One region of the Proteus terrae subsp. cibarius genome, then DNA from elsewhere that is predicted to be linked to it. Evidence: predicted binding sites of a transcription regulator. Region 1 holds the regulator's gene; each other region holds the start of a gene.
The links. Region 1 encodes CRP, which controls carbon source genes, mostly activating them, when cyclic AMP is high. Its sites were predicted from a motif close to ATGTGANNNNNNTCACAT; they were not measured.
Positions count from the first base shown of each region.

Region 2: GTH25_RS05435 (CidA/LrgA family protein) is a predicted target of CRP. The motif match lies at 1,739-1,756, and genes of this name have one in related genera.
Region 3: msrB (peptide-methionine (R)-S-oxide reductase MsrB) is a predicted target of CRP. The motif match lies at 1,778-1,795, and genes of this name have one in related genera.
Region 4: udp (uridine phosphorylase) is a predicted target of CRP. The motif match lies at 1,216-1,233, and genes of this name have one in related genera.

Region 1 is NZ_CP047349.1:3,624,425-3,628,014, forward strand. Features, by position in the region: gene GTH25_RS16605 (phosphoribulokinase) at 1-365, shown strand, start outside; gene GTH25_RS16610 (OsmC family protein) at 455-862, opposite strand; gene crp (cAMP-activated global transcriptional regulator CRP) at 1,176-1,808, shown strand; gene argD (bifunctional acetylornithine/succinyldiaminopimelate transaminase) at 1,904-3,118, opposite strand; gene GTH25_RS16625 (aminodeoxychorismate synthase component II) at 3,236-3,590, opposite strand, start outside.
Region 2 is NZ_CP047349.1:1,183,944-1,187,533, reverse strand. Features, by position in the region: gene metG (methionine--tRNA ligase) at 1-1,673, shown strand, start outside; gene GTH25_RS05435 (CidA/LrgA family protein) at 1,808-2,281, shown strand; gene GTH25_RS05430 (CidB/LrgB family autolysis modulator) at 2,275-2,976, shown strand; gene cdd (cytidine deaminase) at 3,176-3,590, shown strand, end outside.
Region 3 is NZ_CP047349.1:2,124,578-2,128,167, forward strand. Features, by position in the region: gene ansA (asparaginase) at 1-86, shown strand, start outside; gene pncA (bifunctional nicotinamidase/pyrazinamidase) at 109-753, shown strand; gene GTH25_RS09930 (YeaC family protein) at 860-1,141, opposite strand; gene msrB (peptide-methionine (R)-S-oxide reductase MsrB) at 1,223-1,660, opposite strand; gene gapA (glyceraldehyde-3-phosphate dehydrogenase) at 2,004-2,999, shown strand; gene GTH25_RS09945 (D-hexose-6-phosphate mutarotase) at 3,115-3,590, shown strand, end outside.
Region 4 is NZ_CP047349.1:369,547-373,136, reverse strand. Features, by position in the region: gene GTH25_RS01850 (tyrosine-protein phosphatase) at 1-235, opposite strand, end outside; gene udp (uridine phosphorylase) at 384-1,142, opposite strand; gene GTH25_RS01840 (YidB family protein) at 1,664-2,056, shown strand; gene GTH25_RS01835 (hypothetical protein) at 2,135-2,962, opposite strand; gene metE (5-methyltetrahydropteroyltriglutamate--homocysteine S-methyltransferase) at 3,144-3,590, opposite strand, start outside.

The DNA.
Region 1 (3,590 bases):
CGACAGAAAGGGGACACTCACAAGAAGCGGTAAGAGATTCAGTTGTACGCTCTATGGACGATTATATTAGCTACATTATTCCTCAATTCTCACGCACCCACATTAACTTCCAACGCGTTCCGACCGTTGATACTTCAAACCCTTTTTCTGCCAAAGCAATCCCCACTCTTGATGAAAGTTTTATTGTTATTCGTTTTCGTGGCTTAACTGATATTGATTTTCCCTATTTACTTGCGATGTTACATGGCTCGTTTATGTCAACAATAAACACTATTGTTGTACCGGGCGGGAAATTAGGATTAGCGATGGAATTAATTATGGCACCATTAGTCAAAAAATTATTAAATGGCGAAAAGATAAGTTAACCAAAATAAAATTTGTCTCTATAAAAATAATATCCCTTAATTAATGGGATATTATTTTTCAAATTAAACTTTATTTTAAAATATCAAAATTAGTCAACATCTTTTATTTCAAATGAATGCGTAATATTGGCTGCTTTTCCTAACATTAAAGAAACAGAACAATATTTTTCTGCGGATAATTGAACTGCTCGTTCTACGATTTTATCCGTTAATTCTTTACCTGAAACAATAAAATGTAAATTGATATCAGTAAATAAACGAGGGGCTTCTTCGCGTCGCTCTGATGTTAATTTCACTTCACAATCAGTCACTTGGTGACGACCTTTACGTAAAATGCTTACGACATCAATAGCGCTACATCCACCCGCAGCAATTAATACCATTTCCATTGGGCTTGGGGCTTTATCACCCGAATTCCCATCCATCATAATCTGATGGCCTGATGAAGATTCGCCGACAAAAGATAAATCTTCAACCCACTTAACTCGCGCTTCCATTTATTTTCCCCCTAAAGATGACAGAAACTAAAAGAGTACATTCTCATAATTCAACTAGCAATTAGCAAATAGGTTTATTATGCTGACTGCGTAAAACGAGACTTAATGCACTAATTGTGTTAAAAACAATATCTGCTTGATGATAGTGGTTAAGATCAATGCATTATTTTCTCATTTATTATAATCTACTCCATATTAACTGACCGTGTTCTCAGGAAGTTAATAGGTAAAGATAGGATTTTTAAGCACGCTGTCTCAAAAGGGAACCTATCCGTTTTGAAAGGCTGCATTTAACGTACAGAGGATAACGCGAATGGTTCTCGGCAAGCCGCAAACAGACCCGACTCTTGAATGGTTTTTGTCACACTGCCATATTCACAAATATCCATCCAAGAGCACGCTGATCCACCAAGGTGAGAAAGCGGAAACACTTTATTATATTGTTAAAGGTTCCGTGGCTGTTCTTATTAAAGATGAAGAAGGAAAAGAAATGATCCTCTCCTACCTAAACCAGGGGGATTTCATCGGTGAACTTGGATTATTTGAAGAAGATCAAGAACGTAGTGCATGGGTTCGAGCAAAAACAGCCTGTGAAGTAGCAGAAATTTCCTATAAAAAATTCCGCCAATTAATTCAGGTTAACCCTGATATTCTGATGCGCCTTTCTGCTCAAATGGCGAACAGATTACAAACAACATCAGAAAAAGTAGGTAACCTTGCTTTCCTTGATGTAACAGGCCGTATTGCACAAACCTTATTAAACTTAGCAAAACAACCCGATGCAATGACACATCCTGATGGCATGCAAATTAAAATTACACGTCAGGAAATTGGTCAAATCGTTGGTTGTTCACGCGAAACTGTAGGCCGTATTCTGAAAATGCTGGAAGATCAAAACTTGATCTCCGCACACGGTAAAACTATCGTCGTTTACGGGACTCGCTAAGTTTTCCCGCTCGAAACAAACAATAGCCCATAACAGGGCTATTGATATACTTTTTGTGAAAACCCCATCCTCGCTGATGGGGTTTTCAGTTGATACTATCCTTTTACAAATTCTGCAATAGCCGCTTTCAATGCCACCATTCCTTCTTGCAGTTCTTCTTGAGTAATAATTAACGACGGTGTAAAACGCATCACATCAGCCCCTGCATTTAACATCATTAAGCCATGTTTAGTAGCAAGACCGAGTAATTCTTTGGCTTTACCTTCATATTGTGGCGCTAATTGCGCTCCTATCAACAAACCTTGTCCACGGATTTGCGAAAAGACATGGTACGTTTGATTGATTGCCGCCAGTTCATCCACAATCCATTGATAGCGCTTTTCTACCCCCTCAAGTACCTCAGGTGTATTAATTAAATCAAATGCGACATTGCCCACTGCACAAGCTAATGGATTGCCACCATAGGTTGTACCATGCGTTCCAACCCCCATTGCGGAAGCTATCTCATATGTTGTTAACATCGCACTAAGTGGAAAACCGCTTCCCAGCGCTTTTGCGGTTGTAATAATGTCTGGTGTCACATCATAGTTCATATAGGCAAACAGTTTACCTGTACGCCCCATACCTGTTTGTACTTCATCAAGAACAAGTAGAGCTTGATGCTTATCACACAGCTCACGTAGCCCTCTCATAAACTCAGGTGTTGCCGCTGTTACGCCACCTTCACCTTGAACTGGCTCTAAAATAACGGCACAAGTGTGGTCATCCATAACCGCTTTAACAGCATCTAAATCATTAAACGGTACATGTACGATATCGGCAGGCTTAGGACCAAAACCATCCGCATATTTAGGTTGTCCACCAACCGATACTGTAAACAGCGTTCTGCCATGAAATGCATTGTGAAAGGCAATAATTTTAGTTTTATAAGGGCTATGACGAGTAATGGCATAATGGCGAGCCAATTTAAATGCGGCTTCATTTGCTTCTGCGCCCGAATTGGCAAAAAAGACACGTTCTGCAAATGTGTTATCTATTAATTTTTGTGCTAAACGTAATGCAGGTTCATTCGTAAAAATATTACTGACGTGCCAAAGTTGCTCACTTTGTTCTTTCAAGGCTTGATTTAGAGCTGGATGAGCATGCCCTAGTGCTAAAACCGCAATACCACCAGCAAAATCGATATACGATTTTCCTTGCTGATCCCAAACACGGCTACCCATCCCTTTGACAGGAATAAATTCTGCGGGTGAATAAATTGGCAACATTACTTGATCGTATGTTGCCCTATTGATGCTTTGATTTGTCATTACCCCACCTGATCGTTATCCATATTCAATATGAAAATATAATCACCAAATATGAATAAAAAATCAAATGTGGTTTTGTATAAAAAGACGTTATTTCGCTATTTAAATGCTATCCATTTAATATTTAAGGAAATTATTTAATAGCTCATGTCCTTGTTCACTTAAAATACTTTCCGGGTGAAATTGAACCCCTTCAATTGGCAGTGTACGATGGCGAATTCCCATAATTTCATCAACATTTCCATCATGTTGGCTCCATGCCGTCACTTCAAAAGGTACTGGTAATGTTGTCGCGTCAATCACCAAAGAGTGGTAACGCGTCACACTTAAAGGTCTATTAAGTCCCTTAAAAACACCTTGTTGATTATGATGTATTAATGAATTTTTACCATGCATCACTTCTCGTGCTCTGATAACCGATGCACCGAAAGCTTGCCCTATCGCTTGATGTCCAAGACAAACCCCAAGAATA
Region 2 (3,590 bases), 1.5 Mb from region 1:
ACATCAAAAGCAAAACAATTTCTCAGCTTTATGATGAAGAAAAAGGCATGTTCTTGCCTGACCGTTTTGTAAAAGGCACTTGCCCTAAATGTAAAGCGCAAGACCAATATGGTGATAACTGTGAAGTTTGTGGCTCAACTTACAGCCCAACAGAATTAATTAATCCACGCTCTGTCGTATCAGGTTCAACGCCTGTAATGCGCGAAACAGAACACTATTTCTTCGACTTACCTGCATTTAGCAACATGTTACAAGCGTGGATACGCTCTGGTGCACTGCAAGAACAAGTTGCGAATAAGATGCAAGAATGGTTCGACAGTGGTTTACAACAGTGGGATATCACTCGTGACGCGCCTTATTTCGGTTTCGAAATTCCAGATGCACCGGGTAAATATTTCTATGTATGGCTAGATGCACCGATTGGCTACATGAGTTCATTCTTAAACTTATGTGAAAAACGTGGTGATTTAAGTTTTGATGAATTTTGGAATAAAGACAGCAAAGCTGACCTTTATCACTTTATTGGTAAAGATATCGTCTATTTCCACAGCTTATTCTGGCCTGCAATGTTAGAAGGTAGCGAATATCGCAAACCAACAAACTTGTTTGTTCATGGTTATGTCACAGTAAATGGTGCGAAGATGTCAAAATCTCGTGGCACCTTTATTACTGCTCGCGCTTATCTTGATCATTTTGATGCGGATTGCCTACGTTATTACTATGCTGCAAAACTTTCATCACGCATTGACGATATTGACCTAAACTTAGAAGACTTTGTTCAACGTGTAAACAGCGACATTGTTAATAAAGTGGTGAACCTTGCATCGCGTACAGCAGGTTTTATCAGCAAGCGTTTTGATGGCAAATTAGCTGATTCTTTAGATGATGCTAAACTTTATCAACACTTTGTTGATATGAAAGAAACTATCGCACAATCATTTGAAAATCGTGAGTTTGGTAAAGCCATTCGTGAAATTATGGCATTAGCTGATGAAGCTAACCGTTATATCGATGAAAAAGCCCCTTGGGTAGTGGCAAAACAAGAAGGTCAAGATACTCAGTTACAAGCAATCTGTACTATGGGAATTAACTTATTCCGTGTATTGATGACGTATCTGAAACCTGTATTACCTTCACTGACAGAACGTTCAGAAGCCTTTTTACAAACCCAATTAACATGGGATGCACTTGATCAACCACTGTTAGGCCAAGAAATCACTAAATTCAAAGCGTTGTTTAACCGTATTGAAATGGATAAAGCTAACGCAATGGTTGAAGCATCAAAAAGTACCATTGCTCCAGTAAAAGAAGTAACGGGGCCATTGGCTGATGCACCTATTCAAGAAACCATCAAATTTGATGATTTTGCGAAAATCGATATGCGTATCGCTGAAATTAAACAAGCAGACTTTGTTGAAGGCTCAGACAAACTACTGAAATTAATTTTGGACTTAGGTGGCGAAACTCGCCAAGTATTCTCAGGTATTCGTACTGCATACCCAGATCCTAAAGTGTTAGAAGGTCGCTTAACGGTAATGGTAGCAAACTTAGCACCTCGTAAAATGCGTTTTGGTATTTCAGAAGGCATGGTAATGGCAGCAGGCCCTGGCGATAAAGATATTTTCTTACTCAGCCCAGATTCTGGTGCAAAACCGGGTCAACAAGTGAAATAACAACCAAGATTCATTTGCCAAATAAATATATGGCGGGGTTCTATTAGAGCCCCGCTCTTTTTTTATTGTGATCCATAGCACACTTTCAAAATCGGTGTATGATAATTCTGTTAGTTGATTTGGGACACTTACTTATGAAATCTAAACGGGCACGATTGCAGATTACACTTTGGCATTATCTACGATCTTTTTTGGTACTTTATCTTTGTCTTTTTGCTGGTAATCTTATTTCAGCTCTTCTACCCTTCGCGGTTCCAGGTAGTATTATTGGGTTACTGATCCTTTTTGGTTTACTTGCTTTCCAGCTTATTCCTTTGCGTTGGGTTAAACCTGGCGCCAATATCCTGCTGAAAAATATGTCATTGCTCTTTATCCCTATCGGGGTAGCCGTAATGAATTATTATGATTTACTTAGTCAGCAACTTTTCCCTATCGTTTTAGCCTGTATAGTCAGTACGTTTGGGGTTATGGCACTGGTTGCTTACTGTTCACATTATGTTCATCGTGAGCGTATTATCGTAGGTTCAAAACCAGATCTAGTTGAAGATATTATTGAAACAAAAGAAAAAGATGATGATAAAGCATTAAGTGAGAAGAAAAAATGTTAGTGTTAACGAATATATGGTGGTCACTTCCTTTAACCATAATTATCTTTTATTTATCACGTAAACTTGCTGCTCGTTATAAATTACCTATATTGAACCCTTTACTTATTGGTATTGCGGTTATTATTCCTATCTTATTAATTACACATACTCCTTACGAACACTATTTTGCAGGTAGTCGTATTTTAAATGATTTATTACAACCTGCCGTTGTTGCTTTAGCTATTCCGCTTTATCAGCAATTACACCAAATTCGCGCACAATGGAAATCACTGATAAGTATTTGCTTTATTGGTAGTGTTGCAGCCATGGTCAGTGGTACTGCGATTGCCTTATGGGCAGGAGCAACTCCCGAAATTGCCGCATCAGTCTTACCTAAATCAGTCACAACACCTATCGCAATGGCAGTTGCAGACTCCATAGGTGGTATTCCTGCAATCAGTGCTGCATGTGTTATTGCAGTAGGTATTTTAGGTGCCATTTTTGGTCACACTCTATTCAAGATATTGCGAATTCCAACTCACGCCTCTCGGGGATTAGCGATGGGAACCGTTTCGCATGCAGTAGGAACAGCAAGAGCGGCAGAAGTGGATTATATCGAAGGTGCTTATAGTTCATTGGCATTAATGACATGTGGGATTATTACCTCTTTACTTGCTCCGTTTATCTTCCCTATTATTTTGCATCTTTATAGTTAATATTTTTTATACTCTACCTTTCAAATCCCCGATTTAATTAATTTTACTTCGGGGATTTTTGCTATAAATTTGAGATACATCTCTCAATTAATGAATTTGTTGCAATTGTTTCATTGAAAATATGATTTTCATCACATATAAGAATGAGTAAAGATGCCTAGAATCTTATAATACAGAAAGATTAATGGGAGACTCATGTATGCATACTCGTTTTCAGGCAGTTTGGTCAGATTTATCCCCTCAGTTACAACAAGCACTTGCTCCTTATCTTGAGCAGGATGAATTCCCTGCAATGTTTACAGCAGAGCAGGTCAATGCCATAAAAACACAGTTACAATGTAATGATGATGCCTTAGCCCTCGCACTTTTACCAGTCGCGGCTGCTTGTGCAGTGACACCGATATCTCATTTTAATGTTGGTGCTATTGCTCGTGGTGAAAGTGGTAATCTCTACTTTGGTGCCAACATGGAATTTGCAGGTGCCCCACTACAACAAACTGTTCACGCAGAACAAAGTGCTGTGACTCATGCGTGGTTACAAGGTGAATCTCGCTTGATCTCCGTTACCGTTAACTATACACCTTGTGGTCACTGTCGCCAGTTTATGAACGAAT
Region 3 (3,590 bases), 1.5 Mb from region 1:
TTAGCCAACAATATAATTACACAGAGATCTGCCGACTAATGCAACAAAACCTTCGCGGTGAAATGACATTAGACGATAACGACTAAGTTTAATTTAAAGGTAAAATTGGTGAAAAATTCTGCACTGTTATTGGTTGATATACAAAACGATTTTTGTACTGGTGGTGCATTAGCTGTTAATGAAAGCGATATAGTGATACAAACAGCCAACCAACTTATTCATGATTTTAAGCTATCTAAAAATCCCATTATTGCCAGTTTAGATTGGCACCCAGCCGATCATCTTAGCTTTGCTGAAAATTCAGGCACTGTTGTAGGAGAAATTGGAACGCTTAATGGATTACCACAAGTATGGTGGCCTGTGCATTGTGTACAAAATTCTTATGGTGCTGCATTTCACCCTGAATTAAACCAAGCACTAATAAACCATATTATTTACAAAGGGCAAAATCGTCTTATTGATAGTTATAGTGCCTTTTTTGATAACGACCATGAATATCAGACGGGCTTGCATACTCTTTTGCAGACTCTGAATATAAAACATCTTTATATTTTAGGAATTGCTACGGATTACTGCGTTAAATATACGGTACTGGATGCTTTACAGTTAGGTTATCATGTGACCGTAATTACAGATGGTTGTCGTGGCGTAAATATTCAAGATGATGACAGCGAAAAAGCACTAGAAGAGATGCGGGCACAAGGTGCGGTATTAATTGATTCAGCACATTGGCTTAATCGTAACAATCAATAGGTTCGTTATTTTCTTCATCTTCATAAAACAAAAAAGGGGTTAATTTTAACCGGTTTGGTTAATAACCCCCCTTTTTTATCTCGATTCTATTCATTCAATACACGTTTTAGTCATCATCCATTGGTGTTAGTGTTGCTAAACGTTCAGATTGAAACTGAGCTTTTAATTCTTGTTTGCTCTTCATGGTAATCTGCCCATTAGTTCCCACAGTCATATGCTCAGGTGTGTGATTATTTTTCGCCTGCCATAATAAAACAATCTGCATGCAATGTTCTTTTTGCTCATCAGTCAATGCAACGCCGTCAGGCCATTTACCCAGTTCAACTGCGGTTGAAATACGTTGGTAAATTTCAGGGGTTACCATCGAAATAAGTTCATTAACTTCCATTGATTGCTCCATAAACTAAATAATCTATTGAAATGGCTGAATCGTTTTTTCTATTGTTATCATTTTGTTAATTTAACTGGATTAACCGATTTGTTTTTCGCCTGTTTCACTATTCGTAAATGAAAGAGATGCTGAATTGACACAATAACGCTCCCCTGTAGGGGCTGGGCCATCATTAAAAACATGGCCTAAATGTGCATCACATTGCTGACAACGTATTTCAGTTCTTTTCATATTATGAGAAAAATCATCAATATAGCGAATTGCATTATCACTAACGGGTTGATAAAAGCTAGGCCAACCACATCCAGCATCAAATTTTGTTTCTGAATAAAACAAAGGAGCCGAACAACATAAACAGTGATAAATACCTGTTTGACGATTGTGTAATAATTTACCACTAAACGGAGGTTCTGTGCCTTGCTGTTGCGTCACATAACGTTGCATTTCGTTGAGTATTGATAAATCAAGGTGATTGTTATTACTTGAAATATTCACTTTCTTTTCATTATCTGCCATATCGACCTCTTGCCCAGAAAAATGCTTTTTAAAACAACAGTGAATAATAACAAAGATTTAACAACAAATCTGAAAAATATAGTCTAAAATCATCAAGAGTAATCTTTAGTTTTTGAAATGTGATGAATTTCACATAATAGAGCAAAGGTAACTTCATTTATCGGCGTTGATCCCGATAATACACAGCGTAACATTTAGCTAAAACGACCAATCTTTAAGCGAAAAGTGTTTTTTTAATTGATTTTTTGCAATTATTGACACGATTCCGCTTGACGATTGGCGCGGTTTTGGTAACTTTAGAAGCAACTTTTTAATTCACTAAATTAAAGCTGGTGGAATACATATGACTATCAAAGTAGGTATTAATGGTTTTGGTCGTATCGGCCGCATCGTTTTCCGTGCTGCTCAAGAACGTTCAGATATCGAAATCGTAGGTATTAACGATCTGTTAGACGCAGACTACATGGCATACATGCTGAAATACGATTCAACTCATGGCCGTTTCAACGGTACTGTTGAAGTAAAAGATGGCCACCTCGTTGTTAATGGTAAAACCATCCGCGTAACTTCAGAAAGAGATCCAGCAAATCTGAAATGGAACGAAGTCGGTGCTGACGTTGTTGCAGAAGCAACTGGTCTGTTCTTAACTGACGAAACTGCTCGTAAACACATCCAAGCTGGTGCGAAAAAAGTTGTTCTGACTGGTCCTTCAAAAGACAGCACTCCAATGTTCGTAATGGGCGTAAACCATAAATCATACGCAGGCCAAGATATCGTTTCTAACGCATCTTGTACTACTAACTGCTTAGCGCCTTTAGCTAAAGTTATCAACGACAACTTCGGTATCGTTGAAGGTCTGATGACTACTGTTCACGCAACAACTGCAACTCAACGTACTGTTGATGGCCCATCTGCAAAAGACTGGCGTGGTGGTCGTGGTGCTTCCCAGAACATCATCCCTTCATCAACTGGTGCTGCTAAAGCTGTAGGTAAAGTTATCCCTGAACTGAACGGCAAACTGACTGGTATGTCTTTCCGTGTTCCTACTCCTAACGTTTCTGTTGTTGACCTGACCGCACGTCTGGAAAAACCAGCAACTTACGCTCAAATCTGTGACGCTATCAAAGCAGCAGCTGAAGGCGAACTGAAAGGCGTTCTGGGTTACACTGAAGATGCAGTTGTTTCAACTGACTTCAATGGCGAAGTTCTGACTTCAGTATTTGATGCTAAAGCAGGTATCGCTCTGAATGACAACTTTGTTAAATTAGTTGCTTGGTACGATAACGAAGTTGGTTATTCAAACAAAGTTCTGGATCTGATTTCTCATATCTCTAAATAATTAGAGTTTAGAAAGTCACGATTTCTTTTAGAGCCACCGTTTCGGTGGCTCTTTTATTTTCTAGCCAGTCAGTTTATTGTATTGAAATAGCCAGTGACATAAAGGTCATAAGATAATGAATGAGAAAATTTTTTCTTTGCCGATTATTGAACAAATATCCCCTTACTTAAGTCGTCGGCAATTAGGCGAACTTCCTATCCTTGTTATTTCACATCCTAAAGTACGCGCAGCTATCAGCCTTCAAGGCGCACATTTAATCGCTTGGCAGCCCGCACAAGAACATCCTGTATTTTGGGTAAGTGAAGCCTCTCTCTTCACTCCAGGTGTTGCCATTCGTGGTGGTATCCCTATTTGCTGGCCTTGGTTTGCTTCAGCAGGTACACCAAGTCATGGATTTGCACGTATTCTTCCTTGGGAGTTTAGTGCTCATACAGAACAAGATGATGGTGTCCTCATCACCATGACATTAAAAGAGAGTCAACAAACACAAAAATATTGGCCCCATCCCTTTACTGTTATTGCTCGTTTTAAATTAGGAGCAACCTGTGAGGTTGAATTAGAATCTTATGGTGATTATGAAGCGACAGCTGC
Region 4 (3,590 bases), 690 kb from region 1:
GGTCTGGTTTATCAACAATTTCGCCACTATCACGATAATCAATGATTTGAAAAAGATTTTTATCAATGAGAAGAGATTGGTCTGTATTGGTTAATCTATCCAGCGAGCCAGAGCGAAAGAGCATTCCAGGTTTAATAACACCACCGTTACTCAATTTTTTACCGCCTAAATCACGAAAGTTAATTCCGCCGACTAAAGGCAACACCGAAGGATGTGTTTGTAATATATCAGTCATAATGCCTCTTCTCATTGTTGTATTGTTAAGACCTCAAAGACCTTAACAGAAATTAGCGCCTGTTAACACATTAACGTGATGAATTAACATACAAAAAAAGCCCTTAATACATATGTATTAAGGGCTTTCATATTTGATTAAAAAAAACTTATTTCATTAAAATGCGAGCGGCTTCGATAACGATACCTAATGCATTATTTTCAGTTTTCTTCAGTAATTCTGCATCTGGAATTTCTTGTTGAGTACGGTTTACGATAACACCCGCAACCATACCTGCACGTAAACCTTGGCTTGCACACATTGTTAACAATGTTGCAGATTCCATTTCATAGTTCATTACGCCCATCTCTTGCCACTCTTTCATAGAGCCTTTGAAACGGCGAACAACACGACCTGTATAGGTGTCGTAACGCTCTTGTCCTGGATAGAATGTATCTGAAGATGCAGTAACACCTACGTGTACAGTTGAGCCATTGTCTTTAGCAGCTTTGTACAGTGCATTCATACATTCAAAATCAGAAACAGCTGGGAATTCCATTGGTGCGAAATGTAAGCTTGCACCATCTAAACGAACCGCAGCAGTAGTGACAAGAATATCACCTACATTGATATGCTCTTGAATTGCACCTGTTGTACCAATACGTAAGAAAGTACGGATACCTAACTGTGCTAACTCTTCAACTGCGATAGAGGTAGATGGACCACCTATACCTGTTGAGCACACAATGACGGCTTTACCATCAATTTCGCCACGCCATGACGTGTATTCACGTAAAGAAGCCAGATGAACTGGGTTATCCATTAATTTTGCAATTTTTTCAACACGCTTAGGATCACCTGGAACAATTGCTAAAGTGGCACCCTGTAGGTCATTTTTGGTTAAACCTAAGTGAAATACATCAGACATATCGGACTCCTCAATGGGACAAAACCAATGATCATTAAATTAAAAGTTACTGTATCAGTTTTTCAGACCTTTTTAGTGACTAACATCACTTACAAGGCACCAAATAAAGTAACAATTTCATAAAATTGTGATTATCATCACGAAAATGGCGTTCGAAATATATTTTCAGCAAATACATTATCAATATTCGCTGACTTCAATCATTCACTAAAACAAATATTTCATTTATCAGTATAGATGACACAAATACCTTGATGCACATATACTCTAAATAATTCAAGATATAGCTAGGCGACAAAAGAATGAGTCGCTAGGAGCATACAATAGTATGTGACTGGCGCGAGAGAATATAGTCAACAACGCTACAGCTTGAAGTATGACGAGTATAGAAGTATGTGACTAGTGCGAGAGAATATAGTCAACAACGCTACAGCTTGAAGTATGACGAATATAACGCGTACACTACCCGCCCTTAAAACATAAACACCTAATGTGACAAACACATCGTCACTGGAGTAAACATGAGCTTATTTAACCAAATTGCGAGCCTGCTAGGTGGCGAGAAAATCAATCAATATAAAACTGTCCTCGACTGGGTTGAGTCTCAAGGTGGCATTGAAGGCTTAGTAAAGCAATTTGATACAGCGGGTTTAAGTGAGCTTATTCAATCTTGGATAAGTACCAATACCAATTTACCTATCAGTGCTGAACAAATCGTAACGGTTTTTTCATCCCCTGTTATTAACGAACTGGCGTCAAAAATTAATTTAAGCGCAACAGAAGCTTCTGAGATGGCTGCACAATATTTACCTAAATTAATTGATAAAGTTACTCCGGATGGCGTTGTACCTAAAGACTTAGATTTAGTCAGTGCGGGTATGGATATTTTAAAAGCGAAGATTTTCGGCGGCTAAATAAACCGACCGTTTTAATGCGTTTTCCCTTACATCCCATAAGAGAAAACGCATCACATTCTTAATAATCAAAATTGATTACAGCAACCCTTCTTCGATCAACGCTTCATGAAAACGTTGTTTCTCTTCAGCTGTTGCCTGAATACGCTCTAAAGGCACATCCAAAGCATAAGGGATATTCTGTTGTGGTGAATAAACAGCTAATACGTAGGTATTTCCATTTTGCTCAATCACAATAGGAGGTGTTTTCTTATTTCCTGAATAAGCAATACGAATATCTTTACCGTCTAAATTAAGATGATAAGTGGCAATAAATTGCTTATTGCTCACAACCATTTTTGCAGGAATAGCTATTAACTTTAAAGGCTGAGTTCCCACTGATAATAATGCTTTTCTTACTTTACTCGTCAGTATTTGACGATGAATAAAAAAGATCACACAAAAACCAAATAAGCCGATAAAAATAATAGTGCTAATTAAACGAAGCCAAATATTATCTATCGCCACATCAACGGTCATTTTACTTAGATCATTTGCATCAGCGACGGGTTCAACTAACACATCTTTTGAACCTAAATCTAAAAAAGTAAAATTACGCGAAACTTCATTGCCTTTATAACGTAAATCAACACTACAGTTAGTCAGAACAAAGAGTTGCGAGCGACAAGAGCCCTTCACCGTTGCATCAACAGGTACGGCATTCTCACTGATTTTATAATCATAAAGAATATTGGGAATTTGATAAGCACTAAATACCGTCATTGCTAGCATGAAAATAACTAAGAATAAGGTGCGAAATAATCCACCGTCTCCTCTTAGTGGAACTAATTTCAAAGGTCGAGAAGGAAAAGCATCTAATACTTTATCCGAAAGTTTAATGCTAGTTTGCACAATAATTATATCCATAAAAATAGAGAGTTTTCGCAGTATAGCAACTCTAATGAATATCAATAATCAGATTTACTCTAAGTTTTAATGAATACCTTTCTTTTTTATTTTATATAAATTTAGCCTGCTATTTTGACTATGCGACTTATCTAAAGTAGCAGGTCAAAAATAACAGGCTAATGAACGATTAATTATTTTATTACACGCTCTGACGCAAATACTTAGCCGCCTCAACCATATTCGCTAATGCTGCGCGTGTTTCAGGCCAGCCTCGTGTTTTTAACCCACAATCTGGGTTCACCCATAAACGCTCTGCAGGAATTCGAGATTGCGCTTTTCTTAATAAACCAACGATCCATTCCACATTTGGCACATTAGGTGAGTGAATATCGTAAACACCCGGTCCAATTTCATTTGGATAATCAAAGTGTTCAAAGGCTTCTAAAAGTTCCATATCTGAACGTGAAGTTTCAATAGTAATAACATCCGCATCCAGTGCTGCAATAGAATCCATGATGTCATTAAACTCGCAATAACACATATGTGTGTGAATTTGTGTTTCATCATCAGCAACAGCGGCACTTAATTTAAAGGCATCAACAGCCCAATCAAGGTAAGCCTGCCACTCATTACGACGTAGTGGTAA